Regions from separate parts of the Telluria sp. LT2P80 genome, predicted to be linked through region 3. Evidence: riboswitches for the same ligand, from Rfam matches in the RefSeq annotation. Region 3 holds a riboswitch; each other region holds the start of a gene.
What was found. A riboswitch is a leader RNA that binds a small molecule or an ion and turns the genes downstream of it on or off. The one in region 3 is predicted to bind cobalamin.
Positions count from the first base shown of each region.

Region 1 (9,665 bases), on a different contig from region 3:
GCCAGCCAGCAGCACATACGACAGCGCGGTCAGGCGCGCCGGCAGATAGTTCATCACGTCGTCGATGCGCGCTGCAGGGCGGCCGAACAGATTGAAACGCGTGCTGCGGTAACCCCACATCGCATCAAGCGTATTGGCCAGCCGGAACAGTACCGCCCCCGGTCCGCCCAGCAGGATGAACCAGAACAGCGTGCCGAACACGGCGTCGTTGCCGTTTTCAAGAAGCGACTCGGCGCTCGCCTTGGCCAGGTCGGACTCGCTGGCGTTGGCAGTGTCGCGGCTGACGATGCGGGCAGTCAGCGCGCGCGCCTGGGCCAGATCGCCACTGCGCAGCGCCTCGTAGATCGGGATCGTATGGTCGTGCAGGCTGCGCAGGCCGATGCACAGATACAGCAGCACCGCATGCAGCCACAGGCCGGCGCCATCGGTGAGCAGCACGAACAAGGCAGTCAATGGCAGCACTGCCAACGCCCAGGCGAGGCCGCCGCGCGGCAGGCGCAGGTTGCCGCGGTTCAGGCGCCGCTCGATGAAGTTCGCCAGATTGCCGAAGCCGACCAGCGGATGCCAGCGCCGCGTCTCGCCCAGCAACAGGTCGAGCACAACACCTGCTACCAGCAGCAGCGCCACCGTCGACAACGACAAGCCAGTCAGCACAGGGAACCCTTCAGAACAAGTGGCAGGCCGGCCGCCACCAGCACCGCGCGGTCCACGCGCGCCGCCACCGCCTGGTTCAGGCGCCCGGCTTCGTCGGCAAAGCTGCGCGAGATCGCGCCCCACGGCACGATGCCCATGCCGACTTCGTTCGACACAAAGACCACGTCGCCCGGCACGCCCGCGTCGAGCAGGTCCAGCAGGGCCGCGCGTTCTTCATGGAACCGGTCCGGCAGCGTCAATGCGCCGACCTCGGGATACTCCCGGCCATCGCAGAACATCAGGTTGCTGAGCCACAGCGTCAGGCAATCGACCAGCACCAGGCGGCCCGGCAGGCATTCGGCACGCAGCGTCTGCGCCAGCGCCAGTTCTTCCTCGACCGTGCGCCATTCGGGTGGCCGCTGCTCACGGTGCAGCGCAATGCGCGCCGCCATCTCGCCATCACCCGCGCGCGAGGTGGCGATATACACGACTTCCCGGCCCGACTCGCGCGCCAGCCGTTCGGCAAACGCGCTCTTGCCCGAGCGTGCGCCGCCAAAGACCAGCGTCGCGCTCATGGCGCACCGCCAAACAGTGCGGCAACCGCGCGCGGGTTGGACGGAAAGTACCCGTGGAAGTACGACGCGAACAGCGAGCCGACGCGGTACACCGCTTCACCCGGCGTCTGCGTGCGCTGCTTGACGGTATGTGCCTGCGGCGGGACGTCAGTGGCCAGCAGCGAATAGTGGAAGGTGTGACCACGCAGTTCGCCCTCCGGCGTGGCCAGCGCATGCATCCCGAGACCAGCCAGACGCTGTTGCATTGCCACTTCGCCCGGCAGGACGCCGGCCATCTCCCAGCGCCGGCCATCGCTGTCGGTCAAGCCATCGGCCAGGGCCATCATGCCGCCGCATTCGGCCACGATCGGCACGCCCCGCCCATGCGCTGCGCGGATCGAATCGCGCCAGCGCGTTGCGCCTTGCAGCGCCGCGCCATGCAGCTCGGGATAGCCCCCCGGCAGATACACGGCGTCGGCATGGTCCGGTACCGCGTCGTTCGACAGCGGTGTGAAGTACGTGATCTGCGCGCCCAGCGCCTTGAGCAGCTCGACGTTCGCCGGATACACGAACATGAACGACGGATCGTGCGCGATTGCGATCGTGCGGCCGGCAAGCGGCGTGTCGATCTGCTCCGGTTCACTATGTGCTGGTGCCATCACAGGCAGCGCATCCCACGCCGCCTCGTCGAACGCGATGCTGTCGGCCAGCGCGTCGAGGATGCGCTGCAGCTCTTCGACTTCACCCGGCAGCACCAGGCCCAGTTGCCGTTCGGGCAGGTGACGCTCCTGACGCGCCAGGGTGCCGATCAGGGGAATGTCGCGCAGCGACTCCTTGACCATTGCCGCGTGGCCGCTGCTGGCAACACGGTTGGCGATCACGCCCGCCATCTGTACCGGACCATAGTCACGCAAGCCTTGCGCCACGGCGCCGGCCGTCTGCGCCATCGCCGATGCATCCAGCACCGCAAGTACAGGGATGCCAAACGCGCGCGCCAGGTCGGCGCTCGATGGCGTGCCGTCGTACAGGCCCATCACGCCTTCGACGAGGATTGCGTCGGCCTCCGCGGCGGCGGCCTGCAGGCGCTGGCGGCAGGCTTCAGGGCCGACCATCCACAGATCCAGGTTGTGGACCGGCGTGCCGCACGCGCTCTCCAGCATCACCGGATCGACGAAGTCGGGACCGCATTTGAACACGCGCACGCACTTGCCCATGCGGATCAGGCGCCGTGCCAGCGCGGCCGTGACGGTAGTCTTGCCCTGGCCGGACGCCATTGCCGCCACCAGCACCACACGCGCGCCGGGATGCGCACTCATTACCACTCCGTCCCGGCCTGGGCGCCGATCCCCGCCTTGAACGCGTGCTTGACGACGTTCATCTCGGTGACGGTGTCGGCGACCGCCACCAGTTCGGGCGGCGCGCCGCGGCCCGTGATCACCACGTGCTGCATGGTCGGGCGGTCGAGCAGGTCGGCGATCACGGTGTGCACATCGACGTACCCGTATTTGAGTGCGATATTCAGTTCGTCCAGCACCACCATGCCGATGGTCGGATCGGACAGGAACTGCTTGGCCAGCGCCCACGCCTCGGTCGCTTTCTCGATGTCGCGCTCGCGGTTCTGGGTTTCCCAGGTATAGCCTTCGCCCATCGCATGGAAGCGCACTTCGTCCGGGAAGCGGCGCAGGAAGGTTTCTTCGCCGGTCGACAGCGCGCCCTTGATGAACTGGACCACGCCGACCTGCATGCCGTGGCCCAGCGCGCGCGCCACCATGCCGAACGCGCTCGAGCTCTTGCCCTTGCCGTTGCCGGTATTGACGATGATGATGCCGATTTCCTTGTCGGCCGACGCGATCTTTGCGTCGATGACGGCTTTCTTGCGTTCCATGCGCACGCGATGGCGTTCGTTCAGCGCAGCGGTTTGTTCGGGAGTCATGTCGTTCATGCGAAATCCTCTTGAGGGATGAAGATGCGGCGGCCGTGATGTTCGATCATCTCGATCGGGTGGCCGAGGTAGTCGCCCAGCAGCGCGCTCTGCATGGTCTGTTCGTTGGTGCCTGCATGCCAGCGGCCATCGCCCATCAGCAGCAGCACGTGGGTCGAGATGCGCGAAGCCAGGTTCAGGTCGTGGCCGATCATGACCACGGTCTTGTTCTGCTCGCGGCACAGGCGCGCAAGCAGGCCTGTCACGCTCACCTGATGCGCCAGGTCGAGCGCATTGGCTGGCTCGTCGAGCAGCAGCAGCGGGGTTTGTTGGGCAAGCAGGGCGGCAATCGCCACGCGCTGGCGCTCGCCGCCGGACAGCGTGCGCACGTCGCGCGACGCCAGGTCACTCACGTCCATCGACGCCAGGGCTTCCAGCGCAACCTGATGGTCGTCGCTGCCTTCCCAGTAGCGGTTGGCGTGGTACGGGTGGCGCGCAGAGAGCACGCTCTCGAGCACCGTGTAGGCAAAGGCGTCGTGGCGCGACTGGGCGAGAAAGGCGCGCTCGCGCGCCAGGTCGGTCAGCGGCCAGGCCGCGAGGGCGCGCCCGCCGATGTGGACGGCGCCGCCGTCGGGCTGGTGCAGGCCCGCCAGTGTGCGCAGCAAGGTGCTTTTGCCGGCGCCGTTGCGGCCGATGATGCTCCAGCATTCGCCGGGTTGCGCGGCCCAGTCAAGGCCCTGCACCAGGGTGCGGCCGGCGACGGAGAGGCGCAGATCTTGAGTGGCGATGACGGTCATTTGCGCATGCGGTGCAGTTGATACAGGAAGACCGGCGCACCGATCATCGCCGTGATGGCGCCGACCGGCAGCTGCTGCGGCGCGACGATCGTGCGTGCCAGCGTATCGCACAGCACGAGGAACGCGCCGCCGCTCAGGACGACGGCGGGAATCAGGACACGGTGGTCGGGGCCGAAGGCGAAGCGGCATGCGTGCGGCACGATCAGGCCGACGAACCCAATCGAACCCGCGCTGGTGACGGCGCTCGCCGTGAGCAGCGCCGACACGAAGAACAAGCCCTTGCGCAGCGCACTCACGCGCACGCCCAGAGTGACGGCGTTTTCGGCGTGCAGCGCAACCATATTCATGGCGCGCGCGCTGCGCATGGCAAACAGCAGCGCGCCGATCAGCACGAGCCACGGCGCCAGACGCAGCGGCGCGCCGGCCAGGTCACCGATCAGCCAGAAGATCATGCTGCGCAGGCGCCCCTCCGGCGCGATCGACAGCATGAGGGTGACGAGGGAGCCGCACAGGGCCGAGACGATCACGCCGGTCAGCAGCAGCATCGAGGCGCCGCCTTCGGCAGCCTGGCCGCTGCGCAGGTCGCGCCGCGCCAGCGCGTACAGCAGCAGGGAGACGCCGACGGCACCGACCAGTGCGGCCGCATCGACCATCAGTGTGGACGCCATGAGCAGCAAGGCGAGGAGGGCACCAACCGATGCGCCGGACGAGACGCCCAGCACATACGGGTCAGCGAGGGGATTGCGTAACAGCGCCTGCATCATCAGGCCGGCCAGGGCGAGGGCGCCGCCAGTGGCAAAGGCCACCAGCGCGCGGCTGGCGCGCAGGTCGAGCAGGGATGCGGACAGGGATTCGGGTTGGCCACTTGCCAATTGGCGCAGGGCGTCGGGGATGTCGCTGAGCGGCACGCGGATGGAACCGGTCATGCCCGAGAACAGCAGGGTAGCGATGGCCAGGACCAGCATGGCGCCGATGATGAGCGTGGCGCGTTGGCGTAATGACGGGACGGGTGCTTGCATGCGGGCCCTGATAGTTGATCGATGCCCGCGGCGCGTGCGCCGCGGGCGAAAAATGCCAGCTTAACGGATGCCGTAGCGCAGCGACGCGAACCAGGTGCGGCCACTGGTGCCGTAGTTGCGCGCCACTTCGTAGTTCTTGTCCGCGACGTTGTTCACGCGCAGCAGCAGGGACCACTCGGGCGTGAACTGGTACGTGGTGTACAGGTTCAGCAAACCGTAGCCAGCCAGGCGGTTGGTATTCGGCGCATTGTCGAAACGGTCGCCCGACACGGTCAGCTCGGCGCCGCTCTTTAACTGGCCCAGCACGTAATCGGCCGCGAAGTTGGCGTGCTTCTTCGCACGGCGCGCCAGCTGGCGGCCGGTGGTGTCATCGCGCGGATCCTGCCAATCGAGGCTGGCGCGCAGGTTCACGTCCATCAGGCGCGTGCTGCCGGCCAGCGAGAAGCCTTCGAGCGTTGCTTCGTTGACGTTGTAGGCGCAGCTGCGGTTGATGCCGTCCGGGCATGGCGTGGCCGAGACAATCATGTCGGTCAGGCGATTGTGGAAGTACGTGGCATCGAGGGTGTAGCCGTTGCCGTCGTAGCGCAGGCCCACTTCGCGATTGCGGCCTTTTTCCGGCTTGTTCGTCGCCAGGCCGTAGCCCGGGAAGTACAGTTCGTTGAAGGTCGGGGCGCGGAAGCTCGTGCCGATGCTGGCAGTGGCGCGCAGGCCGTTGCCGAACTCGTAGCCGTAGCCGGCGGCGCCGGTGTTCTGGCTGCCGTAGACCGAGCGGTCCTGGCGCGCGCTGACGTCGAACAGGTGATTGGCGCGCTTGGCCGAGTAGGCTGCTGCATACGAATTGGTGATGCGTGTCTGGCGCATCGACGAGACTTCTTCCTTGCGGTGGTTGAATAGCAGCTGCAGCGTGTCCTGGCCGATCGCGACATTGTTCTGCCACGAGAATTCGTTCTGCTCGGTGTCGATCTGGCTGGCGCCGCTGGCCGTGGCGTTGCTGAAGTTGCCCGACTTGTCTTCCGAACGCGCGTACTGCACGGTGCTGCGCCAGTTTGGCAAAATCTGGTTGGTCATGTAGACGGCGGCGGTATTGATGTCCGAGTCGCTGTGCACATCGTAGCTGCCGGAACCACTGGCATCGTACTGGCTGTACGTGCGGCTGGCCAGGAACTGGGCGCCGATCTCGTGGCCCGGCGCGAGCGCCATCGACACACGGCCGTTGGCATTGCGGCGGCGGTAGCCGTCTTCGTCGGCGTTGTAGCCTGACGCACCGGGCCGTGTGGACGAGAAGCCATCCGACTCTTCGTAGCCGGCGCCGAAGGCATAGTTGATGGCATTCGGGCCACCGCTGCTGCCGAAGATGCCTGCATCGCCCTGCAGCGTCGCATTGCTGCCGGCACCCACCGAAGCGGTGACGACAGGTGCGCCTTCGCCCTTGCGGGTGAAGATCTGGATCACGCCGCCGATGGCGTCGGCGCCGTACAGCGTGCTCAGTGGCCCGTAGACGATTTCAATGCGGTCGATGGCGCCCAGCGGGATGGCATTCCAGCTGGCGGTGCCGGTGGTGGACGAGCCGATGCGCACGCCGTCGAGCAGCACGACGATCTGGTTGGCGTTTGCGCCGCGCACATAGACGCTGGTCGTGGTGCCGGCCGGGCCGTTGCGGGCGATCTCGATGCCGCGCTGGCGCTGCAGGATGTCGGCCACCGAGCCGGCGCCCGAGCGCGCGATCTCTTCGGCGTTGATGACGGTGGTGTCGGCGATCAGGTCGGCAGCGAGTTGCGGCGTGCGGGTCGCGGTGACGACGACGGTGTCAGCGACTTCGGCGATGGCGGTGGACGAGATGAGGGCGAGTGCGAGCGACACGGCGGCCGCTTGCCGGCTTACTGGAAAATTCATGAGTGGTTCTTATCAAAGGCATCCCGCCGACGTCCCCGTGGGCTGGATTCAAAGGATCGCGCTGTGCGCGTATCCACCTTTTGGCCGGTATCCGGGCTGACAAGTATGGCCGTCCGACCTTCCCATGCTTTTAAAGCACAGTGGTATGAGGGGGCGGTTTGCCGCAGGACCCGATGAGAGGCTGCAGCACTTGCTTACCGTTGCGGGGGCAGCACGCGTTGGCCCTGTGAAGAGCTTCGTGTTTCCCGTTTAACTGCACCTGCGAACGCAGGTGCGAGCACCAAAACGCGCTCATTATAAGGTGGTTGCCCCGGGCATTGTCATATTTCCAGCACCATGACTTCGCCGTAGCCGATCTGGTGTGGTGTCGATGCCGCACGCAGCGCAGCATCCTCCAATGTTCCGCCGCTGGACATGGCGTGCAGCAGGCGCATGGTACCGGCGTGGCAGATGACGACTGCCTCGGCGTGCCCTGCGCGCTGGATGTCGGCCCGAAACGCGTCCACGCGCATGGCCACCTGCAGGACGTTCTCGCCGCCGCCGGGGCGGTAGTGAAGCAGGTCGGCGTTCCAGGCATCGATCTCGTCCCGGGTGATGTCGTCCCACTGGCGCAGCTCCCAGGCGCCAAAGTCCATCTCGGCCAGGCGCGCGTCGAACGTGGGCGCGGTTGACAGCTGCTGCGCCAGCACGGCGCTGCGTTGCAGGGGACTGGTGTAGACCGGCAAGGCTCCGGGAATGCCTTGATTGGTCAGCGCCGCCAGGACGCGTTCGCTGTCGGCTGCCTGTGCTGGCAGGTCGGTGCGGCCGTAGCAGTACCCGGCCGGCACGTCCGGTTTCGGGTGGCGCACGAGATACAGGCGCATCAGACCAGCGCGCCGCGGCCGAGTGTGGCCAGCACCGCGATATAGATCGCGACTTCGGCCAACTGCTGCACGGCGCCGAGACAGTCGCCCGTATAGCCCTGCAGCCGGCGCGTGAATTTATGGGCCAGCCAGCGCGTGGCCAGCAAGGCCGCAAACAGTGCTGCGCCAATCGCGGCCAGGTCGAGCAGGCCGACGGCGAGAAGCACGATCGCTGGCACCAGCACCGTAAGCGTCGCGATCCCGAATTCGGCGCTGCTCATGCGCACGGCCAGCGGCTTGGCCTTGCCTTCGGCGCGGGCGTAGTCCATCTGCCAGATCAGGGACGTGGCGGCCAGGCGCGAGAGCGGGTGCGCCACCAGCAGGGCGCCGACGGCAGTCAAGGGTGGCAGCGTGGCGAGTGCGGCCAGCTTCGCGCCCAGCATGCACACGATGCCGATCGCGCCGTAAGCGCCGACGCGCGAATCCTTCATGATCTCGAGCGTGCGTTCTTTTGTCATGCCGCCGCCCAGACCATCGCAGGTGTCGGCGAAACCGTCTTCGTGGAAGGCGCCGGTGAGGTAAATGGTCGCGGCGGTGGAGAGTACGGCGGCCACTGGCGCTGGCAGCCAGTGCGCGGCGATGAAGTAGACGACCGCGCCGATGGCGCCCACCACGACGCCCACCAGCGGGAAGTAGCGCGACGCGTGATTGAGCCATGCCGGCTCGAAGCCGACCCAGCGCGGAATCGGGATCCGCGTAAAAAACTGCAGCGCAATGAAGAACAGGCGCAGTTGATGGATCATCCCGCGTGCTCGCCCAGTTGTGCCGAGACCTGGGCCGATGCGAAGGTCGCCATCTCGCCCAGGAAGTTGGCGGCTGCGTGCAGCAGGGGTAGAGCAAGGGCGCTGCCGGTGCCTTCGCCCAGGCGCAGACCCAGGTCGAGCAGCGGCCGTGCCCCGAGCTGCTCGAGCAGCAGGGCGTGGCCATGCTCGCCCGAACAGTGCGCGAACACGCAGTAGTCGAGGATCGCTGGTTGCAGGCGCGCAGCGACCAGCAGCGCGCTGGTGACGATGAAGCCGTCGATCAGCAGCACCTTGCGCAGCGTGGCTGCCTGCAGCATGGCGCCGGCCATCATCGCGATCTCGAAGCCGCCGAAGGTGGCCAGGACGTCGAGCGGTTCGTGCACGCTGGCGTGATGCGCGACGGCGGCAGCAACCACATGCTCTTTATGGCGGATGCCGTCAGGCGTCAGGCCAGTGCCGGCGCCGACGCAGGCAGCAGCGGGCTGCCCGGTCAGCTTGTGCATCAGGGCTGCCGCAGAAGTCGTGTTCCCGATACCCATCTCGCCGAAGCCCACGACATTGCCGGACAGGTCGCGCGCCAGGGCCATGCCGTGTTCGAGGGCGGTAGCGCAGTCCTGCGCCGACATCGCCGGTGCGATGGCGAAGTTGTTCGTGCCGTTGGCGACTTTCCGGTCGAGCAGACCATCGCGCACGCCGAAGTCGTGGTTCACGCCGGCGTCGATCACGCGCAGCGCGCAGCCATTCTGGCGCGCGAACACATTGATGGCCGCACCGTTGGCGAGGAAGTTTTCGACCATCTGCCAGGTGACGTCTTGTGGGTAGGCAGAGATACCTTCGGCGACGACGCCATGGTCGGCCGCAAAGACGAGGATGGCAGGCTGGTCGATCGTTACCCGGGTTGTCTGCTGAATCAGGCCCAACTGGGTGGCAAGATCCTCCAGACGGCCCAGGCTGCCTAGCGGCTTGGTCTTGTTATTGATTGCGGCGGCCAGGGATTGGGACAACGCCGCATGGGCGATCGGGGCAATAACAGGAATATGCATGAGTAATGAAAAGGTCGCTATGGGCGGCGGCCACGATATCACAAGAGAAAGCATTGCAAGACCATCCTGGCTTTGTTATAGTCTCGCTCCTCGACGCAGACGCCGCCTCAAACGCAGCGACAGCGAAGAAAAAGAAGGAAAGAAGGGGTTGACGAAAAAT
Region 1 is NZ_JCASIO010000019.1:3,886-13,550, forward strand. It holds gene cbiB (adenosylcobinamide-phosphate synthase CbiB) at 1-654, opposite strand, end outside; gene cobU (bifunctional adenosylcobinamide kinase/adenosylcobinamide-phosphate guanylyltransferase) at 648-1,208, opposite strand; gene AC56LW_RS23720 (cobyrinic acid a,c-diamide synthase CobB) at 1,205-2,503, opposite strand; gene cobO (cob(I)yrinic acid a,c-diamide adenosyltransferase) at 2,503-3,129, opposite strand; gene AC56LW_RS23730 (ABC transporter ATP-binding protein) at 3,126-3,905, opposite strand; gene AC56LW_RS23735 (FecCD family ABC transporter permease) at 3,902-4,924, opposite strand; gene AC56LW_RS23740 (TonB-dependent receptor domain-containing protein) at 4,985-6,817, opposite strand; cobalamin riboswitch at 6,883-7,117, opposite strand; gene AC56LW_RS23745 (histidine phosphatase family protein) at 7,138-7,680, opposite strand; gene AC56LW_RS23750 (adenosylcobinamide-GDP ribazoletransferase) at 7,680-8,462, opposite strand; gene cobT (nicotinate-nucleotide--dimethylbenzimidazole phosphoribosyltransferase) at 8,459-9,505, opposite strand; gene AC56LW_RS23760 (hypothetical protein) at 9,504-9,665, shown strand, end outside.
Region 1: linked by a shared signal. The riboswitch ahead of AC56LW_RS23740 (TonB-dependent receptor domain-containing protein) and the one ahead of AC56LW_RS09315 (TonB-dependent receptor) in region 3 are both predicted to bind cobalamin.

Region 2 (9,665 bases), on a different contig from region 3:
GAGTGTGTGAGATTGTATTTATCAATCATATAATTCTCAATATATTGTGTCGTTTTAATTTTTCGTCGAAAGGAAAGTTCTTCTTTAGAGTCTGAAAATACCTGATGTGAGTTCACTTTTTGGTGGTAAAAAGCATGATTTGAAATATTTTCTCTCGCCAAATTGAATAACTGAAATTTTATTCGATTCGAGTAGACGTTCTATGGTCGTAATATATCAAAATAAAATAATTCTATTTGCACGTGTCTAACTAAAATAGGTAATTTATGACTCAGAATTTTGAACGCCTTCGTGATCATATTCTTCCTCTTTCTCTAGCTGATAATTTTGAAGTGGCGAAATCCGAATGGATTCTTGAAGCTGTAGAAGTTAGTGAGGAATTTGATTCATGTCCATGTGGGCAGGAAATAAAAGAGCATTGCTACATTCGCAATAAATTTACTGGGCACCAGACTTATGTTGGGAACATATGTGTCAATAGATTCATCGGAATTGATACAGGAACATTGTTTGATGGTCTAAAAAGAATTCAACGTGATTCTAATGCAAACGCTAATTTGGCTGTCATTGAATATGCTGAATTTAAAGGATTTCTTTTCGAGAAGGAACCAGATTTTTTGCGTGCTACGATCCGAAAAAGGAAGTTAAGCACTGCTCAGATAGCATGGAAAATTAAAATAAATCGCCGAATTTTGAATCAAATTGTTGTGCGTCAAAGGACTGAACGTTAGTAAATTCTTTCACACAGTGAAAGGCCGCCACGCCGTCAGCAAAATCTCTGAAATTTCGATCAGGTTCAGATCCGGATCACGCACATACACCGAGCGGATCTTGCCGGTTGCCCCAGTCCGCTCCACCGGTCCTTCGACAATGGGCCAGTCGCACTTGCTCAGGTGCGCAATCACCTGACCAAGCGGCACCGCCGCAATGAAACACAGATCCAGCGCCCCCGGCACCGGCAGATGCGCCTTCGGCTCAAACTCGGCGCCACGCTGATGCAGGTTGATCTTCTGGTTGCCGAACGTGAAGGCAATCCGCTCCGCGCCAAAGGTTTCCAGACGCATGCCCATGACGTCCGTATAAAAATGCTTCGTTGCATTGAGGTCGGTGCACGTCAGCACCAGGTGGTCGAGATGAGAAATCATGGCAAGCGGTCCTTGAATGAAGATGATTACAACTCGGTACGCAACTCGAACAATTCCGGGAACAGCACGACATCGAGCATCTTGCGCAGATACCCCACGCCGTCCGTGCCGCCCGTGCCGGTTTTAAAACCGATCACGCGCTGCACCGTCGTCACATGCCGGAAGCGCCACAAGCGAAACGCCGTCTCGATATCCACCAGCTTTTCGCCCAGCTCATACAGCGGCCAATACTGGTCAGTATCGCGATAAACGACCATCCACGCCGCCTTCACCGACGGATCCGACCGCGTCGCCTGATGCCACGGTCCCGCAAGCCGCGCCGCATCCACGGCCAATCCACTGCGCGCCATCACCATGATTGCTTCGTCATACAGCGACGGTTTATCCAGCACGCCCTGCAGCGTCGCATGCGCGTCAGGCTTGTGCTGATGCACCTGCAAATGCGTGACGTTCTTGTTCCCCAGGATGAATTCGATCTCGCGATACTGGTGCGACTGGAATCCTGACGACGCGCCAAGATACGGGCGGATCGCCGTGTACTCGGGCGGTGTCATCGTCGCCAGCACATCCCATGCATGCACGAGCTGGTTCATGATCGCGGCCACGCGCGCCAGCATCTTCATCGCCGCGGGCAACTGGCCCCGCGCGATGTTGTCGCGCGCACCGTGCAGCTCGTGCAGCATCAGCTTCATCCACAGTTCACTGGTCTGGTGCTGGACGATGAACAGCAGCTCGTTATGCTCGGGCGACAGCGGATGCTGGGCGTTGAGGATCGTGTCGAGCGAGAGGTAGTCGCCATAGCTCATGTCCTTGCTGAAATCGAGCTTGGCGCCGTGATAGCCGGGCTGCGAGACAGGGCAGCCACTCACATCGGCATTGCTGGCGGACGAATCCGGGGTAACAGGGCAGGGCATCGTGTCCTCTCTTGAGAATCGACCGAGAATCGCTCAGGTCACCGCAGTGCGCTTGGCATCGACCTGATAGTCGCTGCGGTCCAGGATATCCTTGAGCACCATCACCGCCTGCCACACATCGTCATACCCCGTGTACAGCGGCGTGAAGCCGAAGCGCATCACCTGCGGCTCGCGGTAGTCGCCAATGACGCCGCGCGCGATCAGGGCCTGCATCACTGCGTAGCCATGCGGATGCGTCACGCTCACCTGGCTGCCACGGTCCGCATGATTGCGCGGCGTGATCAGCTCCAGCGGATGCGCGGCGCATTCCTGTTCGAGCAGCGCCAGGAACAGATCCGACAGGGCGAGCGACTTCTTGCGCAGCGCCGCCATCGTCACGTCCTGAAACACGGCCAGCCCGCACTCGATCAGCGCCAGCGCCACCACCGGCTGCGTGCCGCACATCGCGCGCTTGATGCCGGCCACCGGCGCAAACGCCGGCTGCATCGCGAACGGCTGGCGGTGCGCCCACCAGCCCGTGAGCGGCTGCGTGAACTGCGCATGATGGCGCTGTGGCACCCAGATGAACGCTGGCGCGCCCGGGCCGCCGTTGAGGAATTTGTAGGTGCAGCCCACCGCGAAGTCGGCGTTCGCGCCATTCAGATCCACTTCCACTGCGCCGGCCGAATGGGCCAGGTCCCAGATCGCCAACGCGCCGGCGGCGTGGATCTGCGCCGTGATCGTCTTCATGTCGAGCATGCGCCCGGTGCGGTAGTTCACGTGCGTGAGCATCACGACCGCCACCTGGGCGCCGGCGTCGCCTTCCAGAGCAGCGGGCAGGTCGGCCCAACTGTCGAGCAGGCGCAGCTCGTAACCGCGCTCGAGCCAGCCGATCAGGCCTTCGGCCATGTAGATATCGCTCGGGAAGTTATCGCGCTCGGTGAGGATGATGCGGCGGGCGGCGTGCGCCGGCGCGTCGGCCTGCATCTTGAGCGACGCGGCCAGCGCCTTGAACAGGTTCACCGAGGTCGAATCGGTGACCACCACTTCATCGGCCGCGGCGCCGATCAGCGGCGCGATCAGGGTGCCCAGGCGCTGCGGCAGGTCGTACCAGCCGGCCGTGTTCCAGCTGCGGATCAGGTCATTGCCCCATTCGGCGGCGATCACGTCCTGCGCGCGTTGCAGGGCCGCGCGGGGGCGGGCGCCGAGCGAATTGCCATCGAGGTAAATCACGCCGTCCGGCAGCGCGAAGGCATTGCGCTGGGGCGCCAGCGGGTCGGCCGCGTCGAGGGCCAGGCAGTCTTGTCGTGTGATCATGTGAACGGTCGCGAAGAAGTAGTGGGTGCCGGCCTGGCCGGACGATACCGCCATTCTAGGCTAGAGGCCAAAGAATGCGGTGACAGTGGCGCACCCTGGCTGTAGAATCGCGCCCAATCAAGTGAATGGTGCCGTCCTGCTCGTCTGCAGGAAGGTGAAACGGGAAGCCGGTGACGTGTGCGAATCCATCGCACGCCAGTCCGGCGCAGCCCCCGCTGCTGTATGCCTGACGACCCTCGTCGAACGCCACTGTGCCCCGTGCACGGGAAGGCAGGACCCGGGAAGGATGACGGCAAGCCAGAAGACCGGCCAATCACGATGCATTGCGTACGTCCCGGGGTGTGGGCGTGCCTGTTGGTAGTTCGTCGTTCCTTTTTTGTTGCCATCGCGGTCGCGTCAGCGTTCGTGCGCGCGTGCGCATGGCTTGCTGCGTCCAGCGTGGAAGGAAGACGTCTGCCCGTTGTCATGCGCGCCCTGGCGCGCAGCTGAAAGGTCGACGTTCACATGAACACTGCTTCGCTTGCCCGCGCCTCTACTGCGCTGGTGCTTTTGCTCGCGTCCCTGCTTGCCTGCGCCCACAGCCACGCCGCTACCATGTTCGCCTTGGTCACCGAGCGCGCCGCGCCAGGCGCGATCGAGGCCGCCCACCGCCACCTGGCCAGCCACCCGCGCGACCGGATTCAGTTGCGCACGCCGGCCCAGTTGATGGCCGCGAGTGAACGCGAGGTAGGCCAGTGGATCGCCGGCGCCGACACGGTGCTGGCCGTGTCGCTGTTCGGCGATCCGGCGCGCCGCATGAAGGATGTGCTGGCGCGCCATGCCAAGCCAGGCACCGCGGTGCTGGCGTTCAATGGCGAAGCAAGCCTGAACCTGATGACGCGCGCGGCGCACGGCAGCCTGGCCGGCTTCGCGCCCGAGCTGCTGCGCGAACTGGCAGCCGAAGCACCGGCGCCAGCCGCACTGCAGGCGGCAGAGGCGAATCCCGCGGCCCGTCACTGGCTCGCGGCGCGGCGCGTCTGGCAAGCGGGCGGCGTGGACAACACCACGGCTCTCATCGCCCACCTGCTGCATCCATCGACAGCGCTCGGCGCCCCGCTGCCCGAGCCAACACTGCGCCTGCGCGTCGGCCAGAACGAGCTGCAGGATGCTGCCGCCTGGGGCAACGCCGCAAAACTCGGCCTGAAGGACCGCCCGACCGTCGTCGTGCTCGACCTGGCGAACATGGATGGCATGGTGCCGGCCGCGCTGTGCCGCCGCATCGAAGAACAGGGCCAGGCCTGCGTGCAGCTGCTCACGCGCTGGGGCGGCGCCTCGCGCGAAGCGCTGGTGCGCCTGCCGGAGCTGATCGCGCCAGCGAAGCCTGCAGCGCTGGTGGTGCTGCAGGACTTCGTCGTCGGCGCCGCCGAAGGGCGCGAAGTCGTCAGCGAAGCCTTCAAACGCCTCGATATCCCCGTGTTCAAGGCGATCCGCCTGTCGGACCGCACTGCCATTCAGTGGCAGCTTTCGCCCGATGGGCTGCCGCCGGATTCGGTGCAGTACCGCGTCGCGCTGCCCGAACTGCAGGGCATCGGCCAGCCGATGGTGGTGGCGGCGCTGGGCCAGTCGCAGCGCGACCGCCTGACCGGCATCGAGAACCGCCCGCCGGTGCTGCTGCCGGCCGAAGTCGATCGCATGACGGCGCGCGTGAGCCGCTGGCTGGCGCTGCGTGCCAAGCGCAATGCCGACAAGCGCATCGCGATGGTCTATTACAACCACCCGCCGGGCCGCCAGAACATCGGCGCCGACAACCTGAACGTGCCGGCGTCGCTGTTCGACATGCTGCATGCACTGAAAGCCGCCGGCTACACGGTCGGCGATTTACCCGCCACGCCCGAAGCGCTGCTCGACATGATCATGGCGCACGGCGTAAACCTGCCGGAAGACCGCGCCGCGCTGCGCGAGATGAGCGTTGTGGTGAACAGCGTCAGCGCGGCCGACTACGCGCGCTGGTTCGCGACGCTTGCACCGCGCGTGCAGGGCGAGATGAAGGACGGCATGCTGGGCCGCCTGCATGCCGACGTGCTGGTCGCCGAAGCGCAGGGCGAGCGCGCGCCGGGCCGCAAGCAGGCCGAGACGATCATCAAGGAATTGCTGCACCTGGTCGAGGGTGTCGACCATCCACAGCGCGTGCAGGCCACGCGCGACCTGCATGCGCTCGAAGACGGCTACCGCGCCTGTCTCGACGACAGTAAACCCAGTCCGTGCAAGGCGCTCGCGCCACTGTACCGGCGCCTGATCGGCTACGGCATCGAAGGCATGCGCGGCTGGGGCCCGGTGCCGGGCAAGGTAATGGTCGACAGCGGCAAGCTGCTGGTGCCGGGCCTCACGTTCGGCAATGTGTTCATCGGCCCGCAGCCGCCGCGCGGCTGGGAAGTCGATGAAGAACTGCTGCACGCGAATACCAGCATCACGCCGCCGCACCAGTACCTGGCCTTCTACCACTGGATCCGCGACCGCTTCAAGGCTGACGCCGTCGTGCACGTGGGGCGCCACTCGACCTTTGAATTCCTGCCCGGTAAAGCCGTGGGCCTGTCGAGCGACGATTATCCCAGCCTGATCGCGGGCGACCTGCCCGGTATCTACCCGTACATCGTTGACGGCGTGGGCGAGGGCACGCAGGCCAAGCGCCGCGGCCTGGCGATCATCGTCGACCACCTGACGCCCCCGCTGGCGACGACGCCGCTGTACGACGAGCTGCTGTCGCTGCGCCAGATCGTCGAGAGTTTCGAAGCTGCGTCGTCCGAGTCACTCAAGACGCAGGCCGCGCAACTGATGCGCGAGCGCGTCGTGGCGCTGAACCTGCGCGCCGAACTCGAAGCGTCGATGTCCGACGTGCTCGAAGTGCGCGGCATCGGCTTCGACGCTGCCGACGACGATTTGCTGGCGCACGAGGTCGGCCACTACCTGACCAAGCTGCAGGAGAAGTTCATGCCGTTCGGTCTGCACGTGTTTGGCCGGCCGTGGGACCAGAAGTCCCTCGACCTGATGCTCGATTCGATGACCAAGAGCGGCATCGACGACCCGTCCATCGCCGACAAGCTGCGCGACTCGCCGCGGCGCGAGATGGTCGGCCTGCTCGCGGGCCTGGATGGCCGCTACATCGAGCCGGGCAAGGGCAACGATCCACTGCGCTCGCCTGAAGCGCTGCCGACGGGCCGCAACTTCCACGCGGTCGATGGCGACATTCTGCCAACGCGCCTGGGTTTCGGGCTGGCGCAAAAAATGGCGGCCAAGGCGATGGCGCGCAGCAAAGGCGACGCCGCGCGGGAGCAGGGCAGCGAAGGCATCATCCTGTGGGCGTCGGACGCGGTACGCGATGAAGGCGTGATGGTCGGCTTCGCGCTGGCCATGATGGGCGCAGAGCCGGTCTGGAATGCGCGCGGCATCGTCACCGATGTGCGCCTGGTGCCGGGCGCCGTGCGGCGCGATGCGCTGGTGACCACGTCTGGCCTGTTCCGCGATCTGTACCCGAACCTGATCCGCCTGATCGACCGCGCCGGCCGGCTGGCGCTGGCGGCATCCGCCGAGACGATGGCGCGCCAGGACCCGGCACTGCGCGAGGCGCTGCAAGCGGCGCTGGCGCCGCTGCAGGGCGCCGCCTGGGGCGTTGAAGCCGTGCAGGACAACCGGGTTGCGCGCGAATGGCTGGTGCGCCAGCGCGCGCTGGTCGCCGGCGGTGCATCGACCATCGAAGCGGGGCAGGGCGCTGCGCTGCGCGTGTTCGGCGATGCGCCGGGCGCGTACGGCACGGGCGTGAATCGCCTGACCGAACGCTCGGGCGCCTGGCGCGAGCGCGAGGAAATCGGCCGTGCCTACCGCAACCGCATGGGCCACGCGTATGGCCTGGATGCCGATGGCGACGCGCAGCACCGCGCCTTCGACGTGGCGCTGGACGGCATCCACCGCACCTACCACGGCCGCGCCAGCAATCTGTACGGCCTGCTCGACAACAACGACGCCTTCGACTATCTGGGCGGCCTGTCGCTGGCCGTCGAGACGCGCACCGGCCGCGTGCCGGACGCGCTGATCCTGCAGCACGGGCGGCCGGGTCAGGCCGACGTCGAGCCACTGGCCACCGCGCTGCTGGGCGAATTGCGCGGGCGCTTTTTGAACCCCGCGTGGCTGCGCCCGTTGATGGACAACGGCTACTCGGGCGCACGCACGATGGGCCAGGAATTCATCGAGAACCTGTGGGGCTGGCAGGTCACGCGCCCGGACCTCGTGAAGAACTGGGCCTGGGACGAGGTCAAGGCCGTCTACTTCGACGATGCGCACAAGCTTGGCCTGCCAGAATTTCTGGGCCAGCGCCACAACGCGCACGTCAAGGCGCACATGCTGGCCGTGTTCATGGTGGCGGCCGAAAAAGGCTTCTGGAAGACCGACCCGGAAACAATCCGCACGATGGGCGGCGAGCTGGCGCGCCTGGTTGCCGCCAACGGCTTGCCGGGCAGCGGCCACACGTCGCCCGATCACCCGATGTGGGGCTGGCTGGCGCCGCAACTCGATCGGGGCGACGCGCAGCAGCTCGGCGTGACGCTGGCGAAGGCGCGCGGCGAAATGCTGCCGGCGCTTGCGGTTTCGGCGCCGGCTGGCGCGCCGGCAGTAGCGTCGGCCCCGCAGGCGCCACCACGTGCCGACGCGCAGCAGGGCCAGGCGCCTTCTGCGCCCGCACCGGCGGCCCCGCCAGCCATGCGCGTCTATGAACTCAACCAACCACCCGAACCCGCGCCGCTTCCTGGCCTGCGCATCGTGCAGGTCCTGGTCATCCTGGCCGCCTGCTTTGCCCTGTTTGCGCTCGGCCTGTGGCGCGGCCGCAGCATCCCTCAACCTGTAAGGAGTACCTCATGATCGATCACTTGTCCTATGCCTGGTTGCACGACGCCGTCAGCTGGCTGCTCACGCCTTCGCTGGTGGCGCTGCTGGCCGGCTGCGCCATTGCGTTGGTCGAATCGGGCATCGCCGTCGGCGAGCGCTTTCACGGGTTGGCCCGACTGCGCGCATCCGGCAACGTCGAGCACGTGCAGAAGCTTGCCCGTCACCGTCTGGAGCGCGCCGACCTGCTGGCGCGCATCCCGCCGATGCTCGGCCTGATGGCCACCATCATTCCGCTCGGGCCTGGGCTGGCCGCGCTTGGTGAAGGCGACCCCGCCAAGCTGGCCAGCGCCGTGACAGTCGCTTTCGATGCGACCGTGCTGGGCCTTATTGCCGGCATCGCCGGTCTGGTGATCGGCAAGCTGCGTCGCCGCTGGTACGAAGAGACGCTCGACGCGATGGAGCCGCTGGCATGAGCGCCCCGGCACGTGGGCGTCTGCGCCTGTACCGCCATCTCGACGCACGCTTCGACCAGAGCGACGAAGACCCGCGCGCGAGCCTGGTCAACCTCGTCGATGTGATGCTGGTCTTTGCCTGCGGCCTGATCGCAGCAATCGCCGGCTCGCAAGGCGCCATCAAACCGCCGCAACCGGTCGAGAAAGGCCGCCAGATCGAGCGCCCCGCCAGCGGCGTCACGCAGGACGGCAGCGGCTACGACCGCGTCGGCGAAGTCTATCGCGATCCCAAGACCGGCAAGCTGGTGCTGATCGAGCCCACGGCAACCCCCGCAAAGAAATAAAGCAGATGATGAAAACAACCTTGTTGCGCGCGCTGCCGGCCACCATCGGCCTGCTGTGCGCCACCAGCGCCTTCGCCCAGGCCGTCCCCACCGTCACCATCCACGCCGGCGCGGGCACCGACGGCCTGGCGCTCGACCGTGCCAACAGTACCGGCAGCCGCCTGGACATCAGCACGCTCGAGCTGCCAGCCAGCGCCGAAACCCTCAGCGCCGCGACAATCGCGGCGCGCGGCGACCTGTCGGTCAAGGACGCCGTAACGCGCACCACCGGCCTGACCGACAGCAGTTCGCCCGGTAATGGCATCAGCTATTCGGCGCGCGGCTTCAATGGCAACAACTCGGTCGCGCTGCTGGAAAACGGCCAGCGCCTGCTGGTCGGTTCCGGCACGGCCACCTATCCGTCCGATCCATGGGGTTACGAGACCATCGAGGTGCTGCGCGGCCCGGGGTCGGTGGTGCATGGCAGCGGCACGACCGGCGCCATCATCAATGCCGTGCGCAAGGCCCCGCGCCGTGAAGCGTCGCTTGAAGTCATGGGCGGCGTTGGCGGTGGCCAGGCGCTGCGCGCGGGCGTGGGCGCCACCGGCGCGCTGGGCGAGCAGGGCGCATTCCGCATCGATGCCTATGCCGGTCGCAGCGACGGCTTCATCGAGCGCGGCG
Region 2 is NZ_JCASIO010000004.1:79,492-89,156, reverse strand. It holds gene AC56LW_RS12160 (hypothetical protein) at 267-731, shown strand; gene AC56LW_RS12155 (VOC family protein) at 741-1,145, opposite strand; gene kynA (tryptophan 2,3-dioxygenase) at 1,172-2,059, opposite strand; gene kynU (kynureninase) at 2,093-3,355, opposite strand; cobalamin riboswitch at 3,465-3,683, shown strand; gene AC56LW_RS12140 (cobaltochelatase subunit CobN) at 3,860-8,242, shown strand; gene AC56LW_RS12135 (MotA/TolQ/ExbB proton channel family protein) at 8,239-8,682, shown strand; gene AC56LW_RS12130 (DUF2149 domain-containing protein) at 8,679-9,005, shown strand; gene AC56LW_RS12125 (TonB-dependent receptor) at 9,011-9,665, shown strand, end outside.
Region 2: linked by a shared signal. The riboswitch ahead of AC56LW_RS12140 (cobaltochelatase subunit CobN) and the one ahead of AC56LW_RS09315 (TonB-dependent receptor) in region 3 are both predicted to bind cobalamin.

Region 3 (9,665 bases):
CCACCAGTGATCGCGCGAATTGACCGTGACGAGACAGGCCTTGTCGACACCGGACTTGAAGACCATGTCGGGGCACTTGTTCGTCGCCAGCGCATGACGCTGGTTTTCGGCATTGACCAGCGCGATGGCCAGCCAGATGGCCACCAGGGCGAAGATCGCCGCCAGCGACCACGCGACATGGTTCACGCGGCTGGTCTCAAACAGCTCTTCCTCTTTGGGCCGTGACCCTTCATAGATCTTGAGGATATCGCGTTCGACGTCGTTGGTCATTTGGTCTGGGCTGCTTTCGTTACCAGTGCATCGAGGACCTGGCCAGTGGCCGTCATCAGCTGGCCCATGTCCTGGATCTTGTTCGATTGTGCCACAGTAGCCGGCGACACGACGTATTTACCATCGATGACGACGGTCGGCGTGCTGCTTGCTTTGTACGCTTCGGCAACAGCCGGCAGACGCTTGAGCTTGGTCTGCACGCCGAACGAGTTCCAGGCTTCCATGAACTTGGCCTTGTCCAGCCCGTTCGAGGTTGCCCAGGCGATGATGTCCTCATCCTTCATCAGGCGCTTGCGCTCGACGTGCACGGCGCGGAACACGCGGTCATGGTACTGCTCCAGCTTGCCCATGGCGTCGAGCGTCAGGAACAGGCGTGCTTCCGGGTCGCTTGGGCCCTGGAATGGCAGCGGGATGCGGCGCATCACGATGTTGTCACCCTGCTTCTTGATCCATGCATTGAGCGTCGGCTCGAACGCATTGCAGGCGCCGCAGTGGTAGGCGAAGAATTCGACGACTTCGACCTTCTTGCCGACGGTCTGGGTCGGCTGCGGCGCGGCCAGCACGGTGTATTCGGAACCGACGCGTGGATCAGTCGGCGAAGCATTGGCGAAACCGGCAACCAGGGCGGCAGCAACGAGGGCAAAACGCAGAGTGCGCATAACATCCTTCCACATATATGATTGAGCGAACGATCGCGAGATTACCACTTTTTGCCCTTTCCCTGTCTGCAGGGCGCGATTTATTGCATTTGCTTACCGCTGAAACATGCATGCAAATACATCAGCCGTCCGCGCCCGGCAGAACATGGATCAGAAGTCGTAACGCAGCGACACCTTCAGCTGTCGGCCATCGCTCGGATAAATCCCGGCGCGGCAGCTGAACGCATAGCTGTAGTGCTGGCGATCGAGCAGATTCAGGCCCGATACCGACGCTTCCCATGGGCCGAAGCGGCGCGCATAGCGGGCGTCGACCGTCGTGTACGACGGCACGCGGGCGTCACAACTGTTGGCGAAGTCGTCACCGAAACGCTGGCTGGCCACCCACTGCGCGCCGACATCGGCGCTCTGGCCATTGCCCGGCGTCCAGGCCAGGCGCGTCGTCACGACGTGTTTCGGCACCAGCACCATCTCGCGGCCGGCGTTCGGGCCATCACGGAACTCGGACTGCACGTACTGCCAGGCACCGGTCAGGCGCAGGTTGTTCGCCAGCAGCGCCTGCCCTTCGACTTCGACACCCTGGCGACGGGTCGGGTCGAGATTGGTGTTGATGCCAAAGCCGCCGGCCAGCGTCGGATCGAAGAAGATTTCGTTCGTCAGGCGGTGACGGAACACGCGCGCTGTGGCCTTGCGCGCGTCGTTGCCGAAGGCGACGCCCAGTTCGAGGTCGCGCGAGGTTTGCGGCGCCAGCACGTCCGTCGTGGCGCGGTACGAGTTTTCGTCGATGTTGGCGATGCGGTAACTGCGGCCGGCCTTGGCGAACACGGTCACGTCGCGCGCGACGTCGAAGCTGCCTTCGACCGTGAACGCATTGACCGACTGCTCGGTGTCTTCCGGGGCGGTGAACGCGAGCGGGTCGGCGTAGTCCTTGTCGAAACGTTCATGGCGCGCGCCAACGGCCAGGCGCGCATTGTGCGGCGCGTTCCAGGTCAGTTCGTCGCGCACGTAGATCGCCTTGGACGCCTGTTTGGCGTCGCCTGCCGAGAAGCTCGACGTTACTTGGCGATCCCAGCGGGTCAGGTCGATCCCGGTGACGAATTCATTGCGCTTGTCGCCGAGCGTGGCTGTGTGGCGCAGACGTAGCGAGAACTGGGTCTGCTCGGACTGGTAGCGCAAGGCCGATGGGAAGCCCGAGAACACATATGTCGAACCGACATCGCGCTCGCGGTGCGACAGTTCGGCCGCCAGTTCGATGGCGCCGATGCGGTGTTCGACGAACGCGCTGACACGGTCGGTGTCGAGCGAGCCGAAATCATCCGGCGTGTTGCTTTGGGTCGGGTTGGCCTGGAACTGTGCCTCGTTCAGCGAACCCGGCAGGCGCGAGTCCGAGCGCGAGCTCTCGAAACGCAGGCCAGCGCGGCCGTTCGAGGCGTACGCATATTGCACGCCGCCGCTGAAGCTCGTCTGCTCGTACTTGTTGTTGTCGCGGTAGTTGTCGGTGCGGCGGTCGGCCACGGCGGCGTCGAACGACCACGGGCCGGCGCCATGCGCGATCGAGGCGCGCAGGTCGAGCGCATCGAAGCGCCCGCCTTCCACGAACAGGGTGCCGCGCGTGCCGCTGCCTTGCGGACGGCGGGTGAAAATCTGGATCACGCCGCCGGTGGCGCCATCGCCGTACAGCACGCTGCTGCCGCCGCGCGTGATCTCGATGCGCTCGACCGTGTCGACCGGGATGCTCGAGAGCACCGTGCTGGCCAGCTCATTTTCATTCAGGCGCACGCCGTCGACCATCACGACCACGTTTTGCGCGCTGTTGGTGCCGAAGCCGCGCAGGTCCAGGCTGAAGTCGGGCGAGCCGTCCAGGCTCTGGCGACCGAAGACGCCGCCAATCTTGCGGATGGCCGCGTTGACGTCGGCCACGCCGGCGCTGCGGATCTGGTCAGCGGTGATCACGGTGGCGCCGATTGGCGTGGCGGTGGCCGGGAAGCGGGCGGCGGTGACGACGACCGGCGCCAGCGTTTCCTGTGCGGTGGCGATGGTGGCGAAGGTGGACACGGCGAAGGCGCACGCCACAACGAGGGGCGCGCGGCGCGCGGGAGCTGCAAAAGTCATGATGAGTGTGTTCTCGGTAAAGGGCGCCCCGCTGCGTCCCCGCAGCCTGGCGTCGAAGGAAGCGCCTTGCGCTTCCACCTGTCCTGGCCGGTATCCGGGCTGGCAAGCGGACGCCCTCACCTTCCTGTCGTGCGGACAGTGGTTATCGAGATTGTCTGCCGCGGCGCAGGATGTGCGGACGCGGCGCTTGTTGACCGTTGCGGGGGCAGCACACTTCCAGGACGGCGCGCGGCGCAGCCCTGTCGTGTTTCCCGTTTAACTTCGCGCGCTGGAATGCGCGCGAGAGCACCAAAACGGCGCGATTATACCGTGTCGGCACGCGCCCTGGCGGGTCAGCTGCCGCGCTTGCCGCGCGACTGCTCTTCGAGCTTGGCAGCGAGCTTCTCGGCGGCCAGGCGGGCTTTCTCGGCCACTTCGGCCGCGTGCAGGACCAGGCTGGCTGCGCGCGAATCCGGCGTTTCCAGGCTGATGCGGCCCAGGGCGCCCTGGCGGTAATCCTGCAGCAGCGAGTGCGCCGCCTTTTCGTAGTCGTACTCACCGCCGCGTACACGGAAGCCCCGGCGCATCGCCACGCCTTCGATGACGCCGACACCATCCATGCCCTCCGTTTTCAGGCCATAGCGCGCGGTGAGCAGGTGCGGGTAGCGCTGCAGCAGCAGCTCGCCCAGGTATTCGGCCACTTCTTCTTCGACCAGCGCATTGGTGCCAATGGCATGGCTTGCCGCCAGCATCAGGCCATCGGTGGCCATGGCGATCTTTGGCCACAGCATGCCGGGCGTGTCGACCAGGACCACGTTCTTGTTCAGGTACAGGCGCTGCTGGACCTTGGTGACGGCCGGCTCGTCGCCCACCTTGGCCACGCGTTTTTTCAGCAGCGCGTTCATCAACGTCGATTTGCCGACGTTGGGAATGCCCATGATCATGATACGCAGCGGCTTGGTCGGCACGCCGCGGTGCGGCGCCAGCGACAAGGCCAGATCGGGGATACGGGCGACGTCGGCCGGCTTCTTGGTCGTCATCGGGTAGGCGGTCACGCCTTCCTGCGCATCGTAATAGGCTTTCCAGGCGGCGGTGGCGACCGGATCGGCCAGGTCGATCTTGTTCAGGATCTTGAGGCTGGGACGCTGGCGGAACTTGCGCAACTGATCCACCAGTGGGTTGCAGCTCGCCTCGGGCAGGCGTGCATCGAGGACTTCGATCACCAGATCGATGTTCTCCATCTGCTCGGCCGCTTCCTTCTTGGCCGCGTTCATGTGGCCCGGGAACCATTGTATCGACATGCTGTTGCTTTCTTTATCTTTCGTTCAAGGTGCTATTTTACGCTGGTGGCGCGCGCGGGCGTCGCGAACCCGCCACAGCTGGTCTTTCTCTTGCACATGACGTTGAGCCGTTGCAACACTGTTGACATATTCGGCGTGCACACTGGCCCTTGGCCACGCATGGTGGCGGGACGCAGCGGAGACGACATATGCGCGCACGGGACAGACTGAAACGATCGATGGTGCGCTGGTATGGCGTCGGCTTGCTGTGCTGCGCCATCGCGGTGTCCGCGCTGGTCGAGTTGCCGCTGGTGCCTTACTGAACCAGCACCGGTTCGCTGCATTCAAGAGGCGGCAAGGTGGCCGCCGGATCGAACGCCGCCAAGCGCTCGCGCGCCGCCGCGCGGTCTTTCGCATACTCGGCCAGGTAGCGGCTCCGTTCCTCGCTCTGCCATACGTGATCGGGCACGCCGGCCAGCGACAGCGTGCGGCTCACCAGCACGGGGCCCTCACGGCGCGCCAGCAGCAGCCGATCCGGATCCGCGTTCTCACGCAGCAGATAGCCTTCGACATCGCGCAGCACGAGCGGCAATGGCGGCGCAGGATCGGCGTCGTGCAGCAGCTTGCCGTGCACGCGCAACGCGACCGACTGCATGCCCTGCCCCAATAGCTCGTTGAAGCTCGCCAGCGCAAACGGGCGGCCAAGCGCATCGTCGATGCGGCCGCTGACCACGTAGCGGCCAGCCAGGCGCACATCGAGCGGCAGCGTGAACTCAAGGGCGTCCGCGCCGATCGCTTCACGCGGCGCGCCCGCCCACACGGCCGGCAACTCGGGCGAATAAATCACGTCGAACAACACGACACCCGCACGGCCGGCCGCGCTGAAACGCACTTCGCTGCGGATGGTGCCGTGAAAGCCGGCCAGTGCGCCCGCCTGCGGCGCGAACGTGGCGCGCCAGTGGCCGTCATCATCCTGCGAAAACGCCAGCGTTACACGGGGCGCGGGGCGATTGCCCGTGGCGCCCATGCCCTGGGCCAGTGCGCGCGTGACCACCAGCGGCAGCGCGGCGCCGTGCGCGTCGACGGCGCGCAGCGAAAACTCGACCGTCTCGCCCGCCGCCAGGTAGACGCGCGACTGCGCGGTCTGCACCAGCACGCCCGGATCGCTGTCCCCGCCATCGATGCGCATCGGGTTCGATTCGCGCACCGGCTGGTTCGGATACAGCTGGTCGGGATGCTGCGCGGCCGGACGCGATGCATGCGGGTAGCGGGTGTGCTGGAGGTAGCTGCAATAGGTGTGCTGCGTCAATCGAACCTGCCCGGCAAGCTGACGGCGGCGCACGGTACGGTCGTCGCCGGCGGGGGTCATGACCGGCACCGGCCCGAGAAAATGCAATCCAGCCGGCGGCGCCGACGCTGCAAGTGGCAGCGCCGGATCGTCCTCGCGCCAGAACAGTCCAACCATGAGCGCACCGGCGACAAACAGTGCCAGCCAAACGAGGCGGCGCCTAGTTGGCCGTATCGACCATCGCGTCACGCATGACTCCGATGATGCCGGCCCAGTTGCCGTCGCCATAGTGGTTGAAGCGTTCACCGTCGTCGCGGAACACGACCGAGTGCCAGCTCCACTTGACACTCCCGCCCTGGTTTGGCGCGGTGCCCAGGCGCAAATCGTCGCACAGCCAGTCACCCGGATTACACAGCGAACGGCCTGCATTGCCGGCCACGCCGCCGCTGCTGTGGTAGGCCACGACTTCGTCGTCCTGGCCCCGTAGCAGGAACGAGTACGCGGTGCCGCGCGCGCCCGCGTAGCGATAGAACCAGACGTTGCGGGTGTCGTTGTGGTTGTACATGGCGCGCGCGGTGCTGGTCTTGAGGTCTTGCACGAGCGGCTCGGAGGTGGTCCAGGCGCCGGCGTTGGCGAGCTCGGAGCCGCCCGCCGCGCCAGCCGCAACGCGCACCCATTTGAGGTTCCAGCCGGTCTGCACGCCGCCGCTGGCGGCGCATACACCGCTGGCGTTCGCGCTGGCGTTCGTCACGGCGCGCGCCGAACCGCCGTCATTGGCCAGCGTGTACCCGAGCAGCAGGTCGCCCGCGCTATAGGCGGCGACATAGCACCAGTTCTGGCCCGTGCAGAAACAGTCGAGCGCATCGCGCACGCGCCCGCTTTGCGAGGCAATGCTGCTGCGGCCATCCCAGTTGACTGCCTGCTTGTTGACGCCGGCAGGGGTAGCGGCCGGGCCCCAGTAGCGAAAGTCGCTGTAGTTGCCAGGCGCGCCGCCGCCGCTGCGACCGTTGATCCAGAGCGTGTAGTTGGTGGCGCCCGCCACGGTGCTGGCCAGCAGCAGGCACAGGGTGCAGAAGATGTAGAGGGCGTACGGGATGCGGCGGTGTTTCATGCTGGTCTCCTCGCTCATGCTGGTCTCCTCGCTGCCCGGCGCGTGCCGGTGCTACGTTAGAGAGCAGAATGCCGCCGCGGTTCCCGGCTATTCGAGATCGGCCAGCACCTTCAGGTGCGCCACGACGCTGCGCGCCAGCGACGACAGCTCGTAGCCGCCTTCGAGACAGCTGACGATCCGCCCGCCGGCGTATTGGTTGGCCACCGCCAGCACCTGCCGCGTGATCCACGCATAGTCCGCCTCGACCAGCCCGATGCCGCCCATATCGTCGTCGCGATGGCCATCGAAGCCGGCCGAGACAAAAATCATCTGCGGCTTGAAAGCATGCAGCGCCGGCAGCCACTGCTCCTGCACCAGCTGGCGCACGGTGTCGCCCTCGCAGCGCGCCGGCACCGGCACGTTCACGCAGGTGGCGGTAATCGGTTCGGGCTCGGTGTAGGGAAAGAACGGATGCTGGAAGAAGCTCGCCATCAGCACGCGCGGATCGTCACGAAACGCGTCGGCCGTGCCGTTGCCGTGGTGGACATCGAAGTCGATGATCGCCACGCGCTTCAGCCCATGCGCCTCGAGCGCGTGGCGCGCGGCGATGGCCACGTTGTTGAAGAGGCAGAAGCCCATCGGCTCGGTCGGCGTGGCGTGGTGGCCCGGCGGGCGCACCGAGCAGAAGGCGTTGGTGACCGTGCCGGCGATGACGTCGTCGGTTGCCGCCACCGCGGCGCCGGCTGCGCGCAGCGCCGCCTGGTAGCTGTACTGGTTGAGCGACGTATCGCCATCGAGCGGGTAGTAGTCGCCCGGCGTGGCGGGCACATGATCGCGCACCAGCGCCAGCGCGCCCGCCGTGTGGTTGCGCAGGATCTGCGCGGTGTCGGCCAGCGGCGCACTGCGCTGCTCGATCAGGCCATCCAGGCGCGCCAGGATCAATTGGTCGTCAATCGCCCGCAGGCGGGCCGGGGACTCGGGATGCCAATCGCCCATCTCGTGCCGCAGGCAGTCGGGGTGGCTGTAAATCGCTGTACTCATGATGCTCGGTCTCCGCCTGTGCTCATCCATTCACACCTTGCCGCGCCGTTCTCGCATAGAATCCCTTGGGACGGCTGTTGCTGTCGACGTATGAAGATTGCCAATGACGCTAATCTACCACGGCAGGCCACAGCGCTGCTGTGCCGCCTTGTCAATCATGCATGCGCGCCAGGTTCGCCAACCTGTTCCATGTACCGAATAACGTAAAGCCAACCATGTTCAACAAATTGCACGCCGTCGCACGCCAGGTCAACCAGGTGGTGGTCGGCAAGGACCAGCAAGTGCGCCTGGCCCTGACCTGCCTGCTGGCCGGCGGCCACCTGCTGCTCGACGACCTGCCGGGCGTCGGCAAGACCACGCTGGCGCACGCGCTGGCCATTTCGCTGGGCCTGCGCTTCAACCGCGTACAGTTCACGAGCGATTTGCTGCCGGCCGACGTGGCCGGCATCTCGATCTACGAGCGCGAAAAGAACGAGTTCGTGTTCCACCCTGGTCCGATCTTCACGCAGGTGCTGCTGGCCGACGAGATCAACCGCGCCACGCCCAAGACCCAGTCGGGCCTGCTCGAAGCCATGGAAGAACACCAGGTCTCGGCCGATGGCGTCACGCGCGCGCTGCCCGAGCCCTTCTTTGTCATCGCCACGCAGAACCCGGCCAACCAGGTCGGCGTGTTCCCGCTGCCCGAGTCGCAGCTCGACCGCTTTCTGATGTGCCTGACGCTGGGCTACCCGGACGCCGCCGCCGAACGCGCGTTGCTGATGGGCGAAGACCGGCGCGCGATGCTCAAGACCCTGCAGCCGGCGATGCAGGCCACCGAGCTGGCCGCGGCACGGCATCAGCTGCGCACGATCCACGCGTCAGACGCGCTGATCACGTATGTGCAGGCGCTGGCGCAGGCGTCGCGCCAGAACGGCATGTTCGCCGAAGGCCTGTCCCCACGCGCCGCGATCGCGCTGCTGCAGGCCGGGCGCGCCTGGGCTGCGCTCGAAGGGCGCGATCACGTGATCCCCGAAGATATCCAGGCCGTGCTGGTGCCGGTTTGTGCGCACCGCCTGCGGCCACTGCGCGCCGCGCACGGCACCGCGCTGGCCAGCCGCGACCTGGTGCTGCAACTGCAAAAGGCGGTCCCGGTCTGATGGCGCTGGCGCTACGGGGCTGGTTGCGCCGCACGGCCGGCACATGGCTGCCGCGCGGCGGCGCACTCGACGCGGGCGAGGTGGTCATCAGCCAGCGCCGCGTGTTCATCGTGCCGTCGCGCGCGGGCCTGGGCTTCGTGCTGCTGCTGGCCGTGCTGCTGGTCGGCTCGGTCAATTACGGGCTGGGCCTGGGCTTCGGCCTCACCTTCCTGGCTTTGTCGTGCGCACTGGTCGACATGGTCGGCACCTACCGCAATCTGGCGCAGCTGCGCCTGCAACAGGGCCGCACGGCGCCCGTGTTCGCGGGCGAGGTCGCGCAGTTCGAGCTGCATGTGATCAACCGCACGCGCCTGGCGCGCTACGCCGTGCGGGCCGACTTTGCCGACTGGCCCGAGCCACGCCACGTCGCCGACATCGCCGCCGGCACGCAGGCCACCGTCACCCTCACGCTGCCGACCACGGCGCGTGGCTGGGCGGCGCCGGCGCGCGTGAAGCTGTCGACGCGCTTTCCCCTTGGCCTGTTCGTCGCCTGGAGCTACTGGCGGCCGGCCGCGCGCGTGCTGGTCTACCCACGCCCCGAAGACGGCGCACCCGGCCTGCCGCTGCAGGGCGGCGGCGGCAACAGCGTGCGCACGGCCGGCCATGACGACTTTGCCGGCGTGCGCAATTACCAGGCGGGCGACTCGCCGCGCCAGATGGCCTGGCGCCAGATCGCGCGGCTCGATCCCAGCATCGGCGGCCAGCTGGTGACGAAACACTTCGAAGGCGGTGGCGGCGACGAACTGGTGCTCGACTTCGACCGCCTGCCACGCA
Region 3 is NZ_JCASIO010000002.1:675,337-685,001, reverse strand. It holds gene AC56LW_RS09325 (hypothetical protein) at 1-270, opposite strand, end outside; gene AC56LW_RS09320 (thiol:disulfide interchange protein DsbA/DsbL) at 267-929, opposite strand; gene AC56LW_RS09315 (TonB-dependent receptor) at 1,080-3,038, opposite strand; cobalamin riboswitch at 3,107-3,345, opposite strand; gene ylqF (ribosome biogenesis GTPase YlqF) at 3,371-4,291, opposite strand; gene AC56LW_RS09305 (hypothetical protein) at 4,614-5,762, opposite strand; gene AC56LW_RS09300 (hypothetical protein) at 5,806-6,714, opposite strand; gene AC56LW_RS09295 (histone deacetylase family protein) at 6,784-7,716, opposite strand; gene AC56LW_RS09290 (AAA family ATPase) at 7,932-8,852, shown strand; gene AC56LW_RS09285 (DUF58 domain-containing protein) at 8,852-9,665, shown strand, end outside.